DNA from 2 places in the Pseudoduganella sp. genome. Region 1 is predicted to be linked to the other one. Evidence: riboswitches for the same ligand, from Rfam matches in the RefSeq annotation. Region 1 holds a riboswitch; the other holds the start of a gene.

Region 1 (7,131 bases):
ATCAGGGTGGCCAGCGGCAGCAGCGGAGCCAGCGCGCGCACGGCGTCGTCGCGTCCCAGCGCATCGCCGTTACCGCTGCGCAGCACCGGGTCCAGCACCACCGGCGGTTCGCTGTACAGCTTGTGCGCCCAGGCCGGCGCCGCGCCGGCCGCCTGGCGGTGGGTGGCGCGCATCTCGCCGATCAGCTGGGCGATGGCTTTCGCATTTTCGGCGCTGCCTGGGATGCCGATCTTGATGGCCGCCACCGGCACTTGCGCCAGCAGGGTGCGCGCCTGCTGCAGCAGGACTTCCGGCGCCACCGGCATCACGGCGTGCACGCGGTTGTTGTCCTGCACGGTGATGGCGGTCAGCACCGGCAAGGCATGCGCGCCCATTGCCGTGATGGCCTGGATATCGGCCGCCATGCCGGCGCCGCCCGAAGGATCGGCGCCGGAGAACACCAGCACGCAAGGCCGGTCGCTCATGCGATCCTCCCGGCCATGGGCGAGGAAGGCGACGCGGCGAAGCGGCGCGGCATGCGGCCTGCGAGGAAGGCTTCGCGCCCGGCCTGCACGCCGAGCTTCATGGCGCGCGCCATGCGCACCGGGTCGCCGGCGGCGGCAATGGCCGTGTTCATCAGCACGCCGTCGCAGCCCAGTTCCATGGCGATCGCCGCGTCGGAGGCGGTGCCCACGCCGGCATCGACCAGCACCGGCACGTTGGCCTGCTCGATGATCAGCGACAGGTTCCACGGGTTGAGGATGCCCATGCCCGAGCCGATCAGGGAGGCCAGCGGCATCACCGCGCAGCAGCCGATATCCTCCAGCATGCGCGCCTGGATCGGGTCGTCGCTGCAGTAGACCATGACGTCGAAGCCGTCCTGCACCAGCTGGCGCGCGGCCACCAGGGTTTCCGGCATGTTCGGGAACAGGGTCTTCTCGTCGCCCAGCACTTCCAGCTTGACCAGCTTGTGGCCGTTCAGCAGTTCGCGCGCCATCTGCAGCGTGTACACCGCGTCCTTCGCCGTATAGCAACCGGCCGTATTGGGCAGGATGGTGAATTCGTGCGGCGGCACATAGTCCAGCAGGCTCGGCGCCTTCGGGTCCTGGCCGATGTTGACGCGGCGGATCGCCACGGTGATGATTTCCGCGCCCGCCGCCAGCGTGGCTTCGCGCGTCTGCGGCAGGTCCTTGTACTTGCCGCTGCCGACCAGCAGGCGCGAGTGGTATTCCCTGCCTGCGATGATGAGTGGTTTGTCCTGCATGGTTTTCCTTTCAGCCGCCGCCGATGGCGCGGACGATATCTACTTTGTCATTCGGGGCCAGCGCCACCTGCGTCCAGCGCTGGCGCGGCACCACCTGGCGGTTGACCGCCAGCGCCAGCGCCTGCCCTTCCAGCTGCAGCGACGCCACCAGCGCGTCCAGCGTCTGCTGCGGCGGCACCGCGTGCGGCGCGCCGTTCAGTTCAATCTGCATCATGGCTGCTGGGCGCGGTAAATCTGCGCGCCGTTCCTGACGAACTCGATGGACTTTTCCTGCATGCCCCTGGCGGCGAACTCGCGCACTTCCTGCGTGATCTTCATCGAGCAGAAATGCGGGCCGCACATGGAGCAGAAGTGCGCCACCTTGGCCGAGTCTTTCGGCAGGGTCTCGTCGTGGTACTCGCGCGCGCGGTCAGGGTCCAGGCCCAGGTTGAACTGGTCTTCCCAGCGGAATTCGAAGCGCGCCAGCGACAGTGCGTTGTCGCGGATCTGCGCGCCCGGATGGCCCTTGGCCAGGTCGGCCGCGTGCGCCGCGATCTTGTAGGTGATGATGCCTTCCTTGACGTCGGCCTTGTTGGGCAGGCCCAGGTGCTCCTTCGGCGTCACGTAGCACAGCATGGCGGTGCCGTACCAGCCAATCTGCGCCGCGCCGATGCCGGAGGTGATGTGGTCGTAGCCGGGCGCGATATCGGTGGTCAAGGGGCCCAGGGTATAGAACGGCGCCTCGCTGCACTGCTCCAGCTGCAGGTCCATGTTTTCTTTGATCAGCTGCATCGGCACGTGGCCCGGGCCTTCGATCATCACCTGCACGTCGTGCTTCCAGGCGATTTGCGTCAGCTCGCCCAAGGTTTTCAGCTCGCCCAGCTGCGCCGCATCGTTGGCGTCCCACACCGAGCCGGGGCGCAGGCCGTCGCCCAGCGAGAAGCTGACGTCGTAGGCCTTCATGATTTCGCAGATCTCTTCGAAGTGCGTGTACAGGAAGTTCTCCTGGTGGTGCGCCAGGCACCACTTGGCCATGATCGAGCCGCCGCGCGAGACGATGCCGGTCATGCGGTTGGCCGTCAGCGGCACATAGCGCAGCAGCACGCCGGCGTGGATGGTGAAGTAGTCGACGCCCTGCTCCGCCTGTTCGATCAGGGTGTCGCGGAAAATTTCCCAGGTCAGGTCTTCGGCCTTGCCGTTCACTTTTTCCAGCGCCTGGTAGATCGGCACGGTGCCGATCGGCACCGGCGAATTGCGCACGATCCATTCGCGCGTTTCGTGGATATGCTTGCCGGTGGACAGGTCCATCACGGTGTCGCCGCCCCAGCGGATGGCCCAGGTCATCTTCTCCACCTCCTCGCCGATGGAGGAGGTGACGGCGGAGTTGCCGATATTGGCGTTCACCTTCACCAGGAAATTGCGGCCGATGATCATCGGCTCCAGTTCCGGGTGGTTGATATTGGCCGGGATGATGGCACGCCCGCGCGCAATCTCGTCGCGCACGAATTCCGGCGTGATTTCCTCGGGAATGGCGGCGCCGAAGGACTCGCCGCGGTGCTGGCGGCCCAGCAGGTCGGCCATGCGCGCGCCCTTCTCTCCTTGCGCACGCAGGCCTGCCAGGTATTCCTTGCGGCGCAGGTTCTCGCGGATCGCCACGAATTCCATTTCCGGCGTGATGATGCCCTGGCGCGCGTAATGCATCTGCGTCACGTTGCGGCCAGCCAGCGCGCGGCGCGGCTGGCGGTGCAGCTTGAAGCGCAGCGCGTCGAGTTCGGCGTCGGCCAGGCGCTGGCGGCCGTATTCGGAGCTTGGGCCATCGAGCAATTCGGTATCGGCGCGCTCAGCGATCCAGGCCGCGCGCGGCGTGCCCAGGCCGGAACGGATATCAATCTTCGCATCCGGATCGGTGTAGGCGCCGGAGCAGTCGTACACGGTGACCGGTGCGTTCTCGCCATGCAGGCTGATTTCGCGCATCGGCACGCGCAGGTCGGCGCGGCTGCCGGTGACGTAGATCTTGCGGGAGTTGGGCAGCGGCGCGACCGCTGCGGAGTCTACCTCGGCCTGTTCGGCGAGGAATTTGGGATTGGCGTTCAATTTGGCTCCTTTGTTGGCGCAGGAGCCAGCAAAGGAGGTTAGGCTGCGCGGCGGCGGCGCCGTGCGGGCGCGGCCTTGCGTATCCTGAAGCTTCCCTTCGCTGGCATTATCCAGATCAGGTTCGGAGGGTATTTCTCACCCGCGCACTTGCAGCGCGCAGGACCCCTAGCGTGTGCCACCTTTCGGCAGCGAGCGGATTATATCTATAATCGTTGCGCATTGAAAGGAAACCGGATGAGATATGCAGTATTCATGGCCGCCGCTGTTGTCCACGCGGCAGCCGCAGCAGCCAGCACGCCCAGCACGCCAGCAAGCGCGGTGCGCGCGCCCAACCTGGCCGAGCAGCGCTCCTTCGCCCAGTTCTGGCAGCGCACCGCGCCCGGCACGCCAGCGCCGGCGTTACGCCTGGAGCGCGCGCCGGGGGCTACCGTGTTGGCCGCCACCGCCAGCGTCGACGCGCCGCCGGTGCGCCTGGTGCTGCCGCTGTGCCGCGTCGAGCGCACGCGCTATTCGCAGCAGGCCAACGACAGCTGGCGCGTCGACAACAGCCAGTACATCTGGGTGCACCACACCACCAGCTGCGGCACGCCGCCGGCCAGCATGGTCGAACTGCGCGCCGCGCTGCCGGAAATCGAGATCCTCAAGCTGCTGCAAGCGCAGGGCGACATGCTGCAGCGCGCGCGCCTGCTCATGGCCGGCAACACCAGCTGCGCGCCGATGCGCGCGCGCAACTTCGCGCTGGCGGCGCTGGGGCGCGGCGCCGACCAGCTGCCGCTGCTGGTCTACCACAGCGATATCGGCGGCGAACTGCGCCTGTCGCTGCGGCCGCAGCGCAGCGACTTCGTGCCGTGGAATGTCAGCTGTAGCGCCTGAGCGCGCTGCTTTTTCCATGAGGAATGTAAACTGCTCCGAAAAACAACGCCCTGAAGATAGTCGCGCGCGACTTGCATAATTCGATTGCGGCGCCTGGGTGCTTCTCCTACGCTAGATCAGGTCAGCAATTCATTTGGGAGAGCCGATCATGCAGCTGAGAAACGCCATCCTCATGGCCGCCATCGCGGCCGCCGCCAGCGCGCCCGCCGTGGCCGCCAAGCCCGAAAAGATCCGCGTCATCGTCGCCTTCGAGGCCAGGATGGCGGACCAGGCCAAGGCGGCAATTGCCGCCGCGCAAGGCGAAGATACGCGCTTCATCTTCGGCATGAACGCGGTGGCCATGACCATCCCGGCCCATGCGCTGAAAGGCTTGCAGCACAACCCGCACTTCCTCTACGTGGAAGAAGACGTCAAGCGCTACCCGCTGGCGACCGCGCTGGCCACGCCCGACGCCGCCCATAGCGGGCAACTGATCCCGTATGGCATCCCGCTGGTGCAGGCCGACCAGTTGCCGGCCCTGCCGCAAGGCGCGGCGGGACGCAAGGTGTGCATCATCGACTCCGGCATCGACGGGCAACACGAAGACCTGGCCGGCAACACCATGGCCGGCCTGAATGACTCCGGCACCGGACGCTGGGATACCGATGAAAACCACCACGGCACCCACGTGGCCGGCACCATCGCCGCGCTCAGCAACAACAAGGGCGTGCTGGGCGTGTCCAGCGCGGGCAGGCTGCCACTGCACATCGTCAAAGTCTTCGGCGCCGACGGCTGGGCCTACTCGTCCACCCTGGCGGCCGCCGCCAACCAGTGCGGCGCCAACGGCGCCAGCGTGATCAGCATGTCGCTCGGCGGCGCGCGCGCGAGCCGCACCGAAGACGCCGCCTTCGCCAAGCTGGCGCAGCAAGGCGTACTCTCGATTGCGGCCGCCGGCAACGATGGCAACCGCACCCAGTCCTACCCGGCCGGCTATGCCTCCGTGATGTCGGTGGCCGCGCTCGACGCCAACAAGGCCTGGGCTACCTTCTCCCAGTACAACAAGAAAGTGGAAATCGCCGCCCCCGGCGTCGGCGTGCTGTCCACCGTACCGATGGGCAGCGGCGCCCTGCCCAGCCTGACGGTCGGCGGCAGTGACTTCGAGGCCGGCGCCATGGAAGGCTCGGCCAAAGCCAGCGCCACCGCCGCCATGGCCAACTTCGGCATCGGCGACACCATCAACACCGCCGTGGCGGGCAAGGTGTGCCTGATCCAGCGCGGCGCGATCGACTTCGCCGTCAAGGTATCGAACTGCGAAAAGAGCGGCGGCCTGGGCGCGGTGATCTACAACAATGTGGCCGGCAGCTTCAGCGGCACGCTGGGGACGGCGGGCAGCAAGATCCCGGCGCTCAGCGTGTCCGACAGCGACGGCACGGTGCTGCTGGGCAAACTGGGGCAGTCGGCGACGGTCACCGTGGCGCCGTACAGCTACGCCCATTACGACGGCACCTCGATGGCGACGCCGCACGTTTCAGCCGTGGCGGCCATGGTGTGGAGCCACTTCCCGAAATGCACCCAGGCCGACGTGCGCAGCGCCCTGGGCGCCAGCGCGCTGGACCTGGGCATCAAGGGGCGCGACGAGAAATTCGGCTATGGACTGGTGCAGGCACTGGCGGCGTACCAGCGCTTGCAGGGCGCGACCTGCGGCAAGCCTTAGGACCCGGCCCATGCTTATGTTCGCTAGCGAACATAGTTTTTTTCCAGTTGGAATGGATAATGGAGAGGCACACATAACGACGAGAGGCATATCATGAAAACGAAAGTCTCCTGGTTCTCCCTCATGACTTCCACCCTCCTGCTGGCTGCCTGTGGCGGCGGCGGAGGCAGCAGCGGCGACACCGCGCCGCCACCGCCGGCGCAGACCGCCGGCATTCTGGGCGTCTCGCTGACCGATGCGCCATCCTGCGGCTTCGATGCCGTCAACGTCACCATTTCCAAGGTGCGCGTCCACCAGAGTGCCAGCGCCAGCGACAATGACAGCGGCTGGACCGACCTTAATGTCGCGCCGGCGCGCAAGATCAACCTGCTCAACCTGACCAACGGCGTGCTGGAATCGCTGGGCCAGGTCTCGCTACCGTCCGGCAACTACACCCAGGTGCGCCTGCTGCTGGAACCCAGCACCGGCAACAATAATTCCGTGGTGCCGACCGGCGGCAGTGAAACCGCGCTGGAAACCCCGAGCGCTGCGCAGAGCGGCATCAAGCTCAATGCCAACTTCAACGTGCCGGCCGGCGGCCGCTACGACCTGGTGATGGATTTCGACGCCTGCAAGTCGATCGTGACCAAGGGCAATGGCAAGTACGCGCTGAAACCGGTGATCAAAGTCGTACCGACGGCGCTCAATGGCATCAACGGCTATGTCAGCACCGGCCTGGCCGGCAGCAATGTCACCGTCACCGCGCAGCAGAATGGCGCCATCGTGGCGGCCACAGTGCCATCCGCGACCGGCGAATTCATCCTGTCGCGCCTGCCACTGGGGAACTATGACGTGGTGATCACGGCCGACGACCGCGCCGCCCACGTGATCGGCGCCGTGCCCGTCACCTCGACCAGCGCCATGGTGCAGCTCAGTACCACCCTGGCGCCATTCGGCCTGGGCACGCCGAGCCAGCAAGGCAAGATCAGCGGCACCGCCACGCTGCAGCCTGCCAGCACCACCGAAGTGGCCCAGCTGTCGGCCCGCCAGGCCATCAACGGCGGCCCGACCGTGACGGTACGCTACGCCAACGCTGATCTCAGCAGCGGCGCCTACAGCATGGGCAAGCTGCCGCTGCAACCGCCGCAATATGTGGCCTACAGCAGCATCCTGCCGCTGACCTTCACGCCGGCCCTCACCACGCCGACGGCTGGCAGCTACCTGGTACATGCCGCTGCCACCGGCTATGCCGCCCAGACCAGCGCGGCGG
Region 2 (7,131 bases), on a different contig from region 1:
CACGGCGGATGAACATCGGCACCGGCCAATCCTCGCGCTGGAAGCCCAGCGTATTGCCGATCACCGGCCAGCGCCCGTTGGCCAGCGCCATATCGCCGGTACGGATCACCTTCAACGCATCGCCCGCCACCAGCCCCTGCACCTCGGCCAGGGTCGGCAAGGTCCAATGGGTCGGCCCGAACAGGTAGGCCAGCATGACCTTCCCTTGCGGCGACAGGCGCGCCACCAAACCGGTGGCATACCCGCCATTCCTGAGCGGGATGGCAAACCAGCTGCCTTCCCGGTACGGCTGAAACTTCATCAACTCCCTTTCCGAAAAAATGGGGACGTACCCCATTTTCTTATTCGTAGTGATACTGGGCCGCGATCGGCCCCGCCTTGAACAGCGCTTCCTTCATTTCCTTATCCAGCTTCGGATCGCGCCGGCGCACCCACTCCAGCAGCATGGCAATCTGCTTGCGCGTAGAATCGCGGTGGCTGGCCATAACCAGCTTCAGCTCAGGGTCGGTGCAGGTTTCGATGCGCTGGTTATGCAGGTCCAGCGCCTCAATTTTTTCGCCCAGCGACGTCAAGGCCCGGTGCATATCGAGCACCTGGGCGTTGAGGTAATCGCGCGGCTCGACCACGTGTTCCTGTGTCATCACAATCTCCTTAGGCGTACGGATACACGCATTGTCAGCCTGCGGCGCGGATTTCTCAAGTGTAGCAAGGGGTTTTGCCGCGTGTCGCACGGCTGCGCGCGATTTGCGCGATAATGCCCGCCACTATGCAAAACTTCGAATTCCACAACCCAACCCGCGTCATTTTCGGCACGGGCCAGATCGCCGCCCTGGCGAAATATATTCCTGCTAACGCCCGCGTGCTCATGCTCTACGGCGGCGGCAGCATCAAGAACAACGGCACCTACGACGAGGTGCGCAACGCACTGTCCAGCCACACCGTGCTGGAGTTCAGCGGCATCGAACCGAACCCGCGCTACGAAACGCTGATGCAGGCGGTTGAGCTGGTGCAGCGCGAAAAGATCGACTTCCTGCTGGCCGTCGGCGGCGGCTCGGTGGTGGACGGCACCAAATTCGTCGCCGCCGCCGCCGTGTACGAAGGCGATGCGTGGGACATCCTGAAAATCGGTGGCAAGGTCGTGAAAGCCGCCCTGCCCTTCGGCGCCGTGCTGACCCTGCCCGCCACCGGCTCCGAGATGAACAGCGCCAGCGTGATCAGCCGCGCCGCCACGCAGGAAAAGCGCGCCTTCATGAGCCCCCACGTCTACCCGCGCTTCTCCGTGCTGGACCCGGCCAAGACCCTGACCCTGCCGCTGCGCCAGGTCGGCAACGGCATCGTGGACGCCTTCGTCCACACCACCGAGCAGTACCTGACCTATCCGGCCAAAGCGCCAGTGCAGGACCGCTTCGCCGAAGGCCTGCTGCAAACCCTGCTCGAACTGGGCCCGCAAGTGCTGGCCCGTCCCGACGACGTCGAAGTGCGCGCCAACATCATGTGGACCGCCACCATGGCCCTGAATGGCCTGATCGGCGTCGGCGTGCCGCAGGACTGGTCCACCCACGGCGTCGGCCACGAGCTGACCGCCCTGTTTGGCCTGGACCACGCGCAGACGCTGGCGATTGTGCTGCCCGGCATCCTGCAGGTGCGGCGCGACGCCAAGCGCGGCAAGCTGCTGCAATACGCCGAACGCGTATGGGGCCTGGACGCCAGCCAGGGCAGCGAGGATGAACGCATCGACGCCGCCATCGCCAGCACGCGCGCCTTCTTCGAACAAATGGGCGTACCGACCCGCCTGTCCGGCTACGGCCTGGGCGCGGAAGCCATCGACGCCACCGTCGCCGCGCTGGAAAGCGCCGGCATCACCGGCCTGGGCGAACGGCGCGACATCACGCCGGCCGACGTGCGGCGCGCCCTGCAACTGAGCCTGTAGTACAATACCGCCTCGCTAGGGGTCCTCGCGCATGTGCGCGGGGTGAGAAATACCCTCCGAACCTGATCTGGATAATGCCAGCGAAGGAAAGCGCAGATGGATGAAGGCCCGTGGAGACGGGCTTTCGCGTGCTCTCCCGCTGGCGCAAACGTACAGCAAGAGCACACAATGACAATCCGCCTCACCATGGCCGCACTGGCCATCGCCTCCGCCTTCGCCCCTGCCGCCTCCGCGCAGGACCAGAAACTGACCGAAGTGGTCATCACCGCCAACCGCATCGTGGCCGACCGCGCCTCCGTCGCCGGCTTCGGCGAACAGGCATTGCTGCAAACGCCAGCCTCCGTCAGCGTACTGACGCGCGAACAGCTGCAGGACCTGAACATCCGCAACACCACCGATGCCGTGAAATTCGACGCCAGCATCGGCGACGCCTACAACGCCGTCGGCTACGCCGAGCAATTCTCTATCCGCGGCTTCAAACTGGATAACGCCAGCTCCTACCGCAAGGACGGCCACGCCATCTCCGGCGACACCCAGATCCCGCTGGAGAACAAGGAAAGCATCGAAGTGCTGCGCGGCCTGGCCGGCCTGCAGATGGGCGTTGCCGCCCCGGGCGGCATCATCAACTACGTGACCAAGCGCCCGACCGAATCCAACCTGCGTTCCGTGCTGTTTGAAGTATCCGAACGCGGCACCGTGCTGGGCACCGTGGACCTGGGCGGCCGCTTCGAAGACCGCCGCTTCGGCTACCGCATCAACGCCGCCGGCGAACGCCTGCGCTCCATCGTCAAGGGCGCCGACGGCCGCCGCAGCTTCGTCTCCGCCGCCTTCGACTGGCGCATCAGCCCGCAGGCGCTGCTGACCGTGGATGCCGACTACCAGAAGAAATCGCAAAAGACCGCGCCAGGCTTCCAGCTGATCGGCGGCACCCGCCTGCCGGTGGTCGACGCCGACATCTTCCTGAACGACCAGCCATGGGCCAAGCCTGTGATGACCGAAACCAGCAACATCGGCATCGCCTTCCAATACCAGCTCTCGCCGGAGTGGAAAGCCACCCTGAGCGCCAACCAGCACCGCTTCAAGCGCGACGACTACACCGCCTTCCCATACGGCTGCTCCAGCGAAGAACTGTGGCCAGGCTACTGCAGCAACGGCGACTACGACGTGTACGACTACCGCAGCCTGGGCGAAGAGAAAAAGCCGGCATCGGCCAAAGCCCACCTGCAAGGCAAGTTCGCCACCGGCAGCGTCAAGCACGAGCTGACCGCCGGCCTGTCCGTCTTCTCCAACCACGAGCGCTGGGGCGATTACGTGTACGACTACGCGGGCGTAAGCAACATCTTCAAGCCGGTCGTGGTGCCGATGTCGAACGGCGTTCTGGGCCCTGTTTCCGAGCGCCGCGCCGACAACGAGCGCGCCGCCTACCTGCAAGACATCATCGGCCTGACCGACCAGCTTGCACTGCATACCGGCGCGCGCTACGTTTCCGTACGCCGCACCCAGGCCAAGGCCGCACCGACCAGCGACAACTTCTGGCTGCCGAACGTAGCGCTGGTATTCAGCCCATCGGCCAAGCTGTCCTACTACGCCTCCTACGCGCAAGGCCTGCAGCATGGCGGCGTAGCACCGATCGAAACCACCAACCAGCGTACCGCACTGGCGCCGGGCAAATCGAAGCAAGTGGAAGTCGGCGCCAAGACCGAAATCAACGGCATGTCGCTGTCCGCCGCCGCGTACCAGATCGAGCAGGGCCTGGAATTCACCAACCCGGCCAACACCTTCGTACGCCAGGGCCAGGACCGCCACCGCGGCCTGGAACTGACCGCGCAAGGCAAACTGTCGCGCGAACTGCTGCTGGGCGCCTCGATGGCCGCCATCGACACCGAGCAGGAAGGCACCGGCCTGGCGATTTACGACGGCAAGCGCGTGACCAATGTGCCGAACTTCAAATCCACCGTGTGGGCCGATTATGTGGTGAGCGCCGTGCCTGGCCTGAAGCTGACCGCCAACTGGCAGCACGCCGGCAAGAAAGCCTTCGACCAGGAGAACAAGGTCATGGTGCCGTCGTACCACGTGGTGAACCTGGGCGGCTCCTACGCCTACCGCCTGGGCGGCGCATCGGTGATCGTCCGCGCGCAGGTGAAGAACGCGTTCGACAAGTTCTACTGGCGCGACGTGACCCCGGACCTGGGCGGCTACCTGTTCCCGGGCGCCCCGCGCACGTTCCAGCTGTCGGCGCAGGTGGACTTCTAACCCGGTAAACCTGGGTCAGACCCAAGGGTCTGACCCGCCCTTCCGGATTTAAAAGAGATACTGCACCCGCATCGTGAACGAGTTCGCCGCCCGTCCCGAATTCCGGCCAAAGAGATAAGCCGCCTCATACTTGACGCGCCCTATCTCCCCGAAAATGGCCGGCCCCGCCCGATGCGAGTGCGCCCGCCGCTCCCCGAAACCCTGCAGGCCCGGCGCAAGCCAAGGCTTCCAACGCTGCTTCACCTGCCACTGGTAAGCCAGTTCCGTCGCGTTGCGCAAGCCGTTATCGAACTCCCGCTGCCAGAACAGGTTCAGGTTCAACTGCGTGCGCCAGACCTGCGTCTGCAGCACCGGCCCAATCTCCACGACATAGCCCTTATCGCGCCGCCGCGCACGCTCCACCAGCGTATGCAGCGCCACGTCCACATCGAACTGTCCCTGGGTCAGCAGAAAATCGTTCTGCCACTCGACACCCGTATGGCGCGTCTGCCGCCCATCAAACTGGACCCACTGCGCCGTCAGCTCCGTGTACCAGCGCGAAGTCACCCCGTAGCCGACGCCGATCTCCGGGCTGGCCACGTTGCGCGAGTTTTTGTAATGCGCATTCCAGTATTTGTAGTCGATGGAAGCCTGGCCCTCCACGTCATAGACCGAGACCAGGTAATAGCCCGTCTCCGCAGACGCCACCAGAGGCAGCAGGCCAGCCAGCACGAGCCATCTTTTCATTGCACTCAATCCCCCAGGAGTTGACCCACTTGCCGCAAGCGCTCATCCAGGCTGCCGCCGATGCGCGTATAAGGCACGCCGCGCCGCGCCAGCTCACTGAGCAGGATGGAATCGATGATACCGCTGACATCCTCCTCCTCGTGATGAAGCCCGTCAGGCACCCACGCAAATTCAGGCTTGCAGACCAGGGTAATGTCGTATTGACGCGACGCAGCCAGGCATTCCAGCTGCGCATCGATACCGCCGAAATAATGGATCGAGTAGACCGCCGTCATCAACGGCGTGGTATCGCAAAAGAGAAAACGCCCACCCAGCGCAGCCAACGCCTCCTCGCGCGCCACCTGGGTGGAAGCGATATGGAACTGGTCCGTCGCCACCGGCACATCCTGCCGCACATCGCAAAACTCACGCAGGTACTCCGGCACCCAGGCCGCACCATAACGCTGCGCCAGCGCCTGCGCCAGCGTCGTCTTGCCGGACGACGCCGCGCCCAGGATGGCGACGCGATAAGGATGCTTCATTTCCAGACCACCGCCTCGTCCGGCGCAGCGCTGCTGCCCTGCCAGGCGCGCAGCCCGGCAAACGCCATGGCCACGAACATACCGTACAGGACCGCCGTCAGCATCAAGCCCTTATGCACATACAGCGCAACGTAGAGCACATCCACGATGATCCACACATGCCAGTTCTCGATCTTCTTGCGCGACAAAAGCGCCTGGCCCACCAGGCTACCGGCGGTCAGGAAGGCATCCGCATGCGGCACATCGGTGTCGGTAAACGTGCGCAGGAACCACGCCAGGACGACGAAGCCCACCGCCCAAGCCACACCCGCCAGCACGCGGCCACGCATGGAAAGGCTGGAAACGCCCAGCGCACTACCGTGATTCCCCCGCAGCCACTGGTACCAGCCCCAGAACGAAACGGTAATGAACACCCCCTGCAAGGCCATATCCCCATACAGCTTGGCGCCGAAGAACACCACCCCATAGGTAGCGGAAGACAGGATGGCAAACAGCCAGGCCCAATGGTTCTGGCGGATATTCAGCCAGACCGTGGTAACCGACAGCACAAAAGAGATCAACTCAAGCGGAGTGACGGCCAGCAGGCCAAACAGGGAAAGGGATTCGTTCATAAGTTCCGGAGGGTAGCCCAACATTATGGCATGGCTGATAAATACTCACCAAATGTTGCACTTTGACAATCTTGTCACGCATGCTAGCATGTATGGCAACACCATCCAAGGACTTCCGATGCGCTACCTGACCCTGGCCGCATGTTTGGCCGCCCTGCCCTGCTTCGCGCAGAACACCCCTGTTCCGACCACCCCCGCCCAGATCCCCGCCGCCACGTTCGCCGCACGCGACCAGTTCTACAACCCGAACATGTCGCCCGACGGCAAACACCTGGCCGTGACGATCCGCATGCCGATCGGAAAACGGCTGGTACCGACGATTAACGTCTTCAGCCTGCCGGACATGAAGCTGGAGAGCACAGTGCGCATGGATGGTTTCGAAGTGCCTTCCTACTACGATTGGGTAAGCAATACCCGGCTGGCGGTCGGCAAAGCCCTGCTGGTAGGCAGCCGCGAAGCGCCCCAGTCGACCGGCGAAGTAATGGCCATGGAGTTTGACGGCAGCAAGCAGCAGTACGTGTTTGGCTATGACATGTTCCGCTACTCGCACGCCCACCACGACGACCAGGCGTTCGGCTATGTCAGCGGCACGCCCTGGCCCCAGAACAACCACATTCTTCTGACCAGCCACCCATGGAGGACCGAACGCACGATCCTGATCGATATCGATACGGTCAAGAATTCATCCCGCAAGGAGCGCGCCAGCCTTCCGTACAAAGACCTCAGCTTCGTCTCACAGCCTGATGGCAGCCCGCGCTTTGCCTACGGAGTACGCGACGACACCAGCTTCTTCCTCCTGCGCAGCGACGACGGCAGCAAATGGAACGAAGTCGAGCAGGAAAAGATCGGCGATTACCTGCGGCCGATCCGCATTTCCGCCGACAATTCAGAGTTCACCGCCTGGCATGCAAAGAACGGCCAGCCAGCCTCCGTCGTGAAGGAAAACCTGGCAACCGGCGAACGACGCGTGTTAGCGCACGACCCGAATGGCAGCCTGGCGCTGATGTCCGGCGTACTGCGCGGCCAGCCGATCGCCGTCATGAGCACCATTGGCAAGCCCCAGGTAAGCTACTTCGATGACAAATCCCCG

Evidence for each region. A riboswitch is a leader RNA that binds a small molecule or an ion and turns the genes downstream of it on or off. The one in region 1 is predicted to bind thiamine pyrophosphate.
Region 2: another riboswitch for thiamine pyrophosphate. It lies ahead of ACE3TQ_RS09200 (TonB-dependent siderophore receptor); the one in region 1 lies ahead of thiC (phosphomethylpyrimidine synthase ThiC).

What each region holds. Positions count from the first base shown of each region.
Region 1 is NZ_JAYSCO010000071.1:6,817-13,947, forward strand. Features, by position in the region: gene ACE3TQ_RS23510 (hydroxymethylpyrimidine/phosphomethylpyrimidine kinase) at 1-464, opposite strand, end outside; gene ACE3TQ_RS23515 (thiazole synthase) at 461-1,243, opposite strand; gene thiS (sulfur carrier protein ThiS) at 1,254-1,457, opposite strand; gene thiC (phosphomethylpyrimidine synthase ThiC) at 1,454-3,316, opposite strand; TPP riboswitch at 3,392-3,493, opposite strand; gene ACE3TQ_RS23530 (hypothetical protein) at 3,551-4,189, shown strand; gene ACE3TQ_RS23535 (S8 family serine peptidase) at 4,338-5,882, shown strand; gene ACE3TQ_RS23540 (DUF4382 domain-containing protein) at 5,976-7,131, shown strand, end outside.
Region 2 is NZ_JAYSCO010000014.1:37,984-45,114, reverse strand. Features, by position in the region: gene ACE3TQ_RS09215 (immunity 26/phosphotriesterase HocA family protein) at 1-301, opposite strand, end outside; gene ACE3TQ_RS09210 (ferritin) at 342-641, opposite strand; gene ACE3TQ_RS09205 (iron-containing alcohol dehydrogenase) at 767-1,930, shown strand; TPP riboswitch at 1,938-2,036, shown strand; gene ACE3TQ_RS09200 (TonB-dependent siderophore receptor) at 2,099-4,183, shown strand; gene ACE3TQ_RS09195 (hypothetical protein) at 4,232-4,909, opposite strand; gene ACE3TQ_RS09190 (AAA family ATPase) at 4,915-5,430, opposite strand; gene pnuC (nicotinamide riboside transporter PnuC) at 5,427-6,041, opposite strand; gene ACE3TQ_RS09180 (alpha/beta hydrolase family protein) at 6,160-7,131, shown strand, end outside.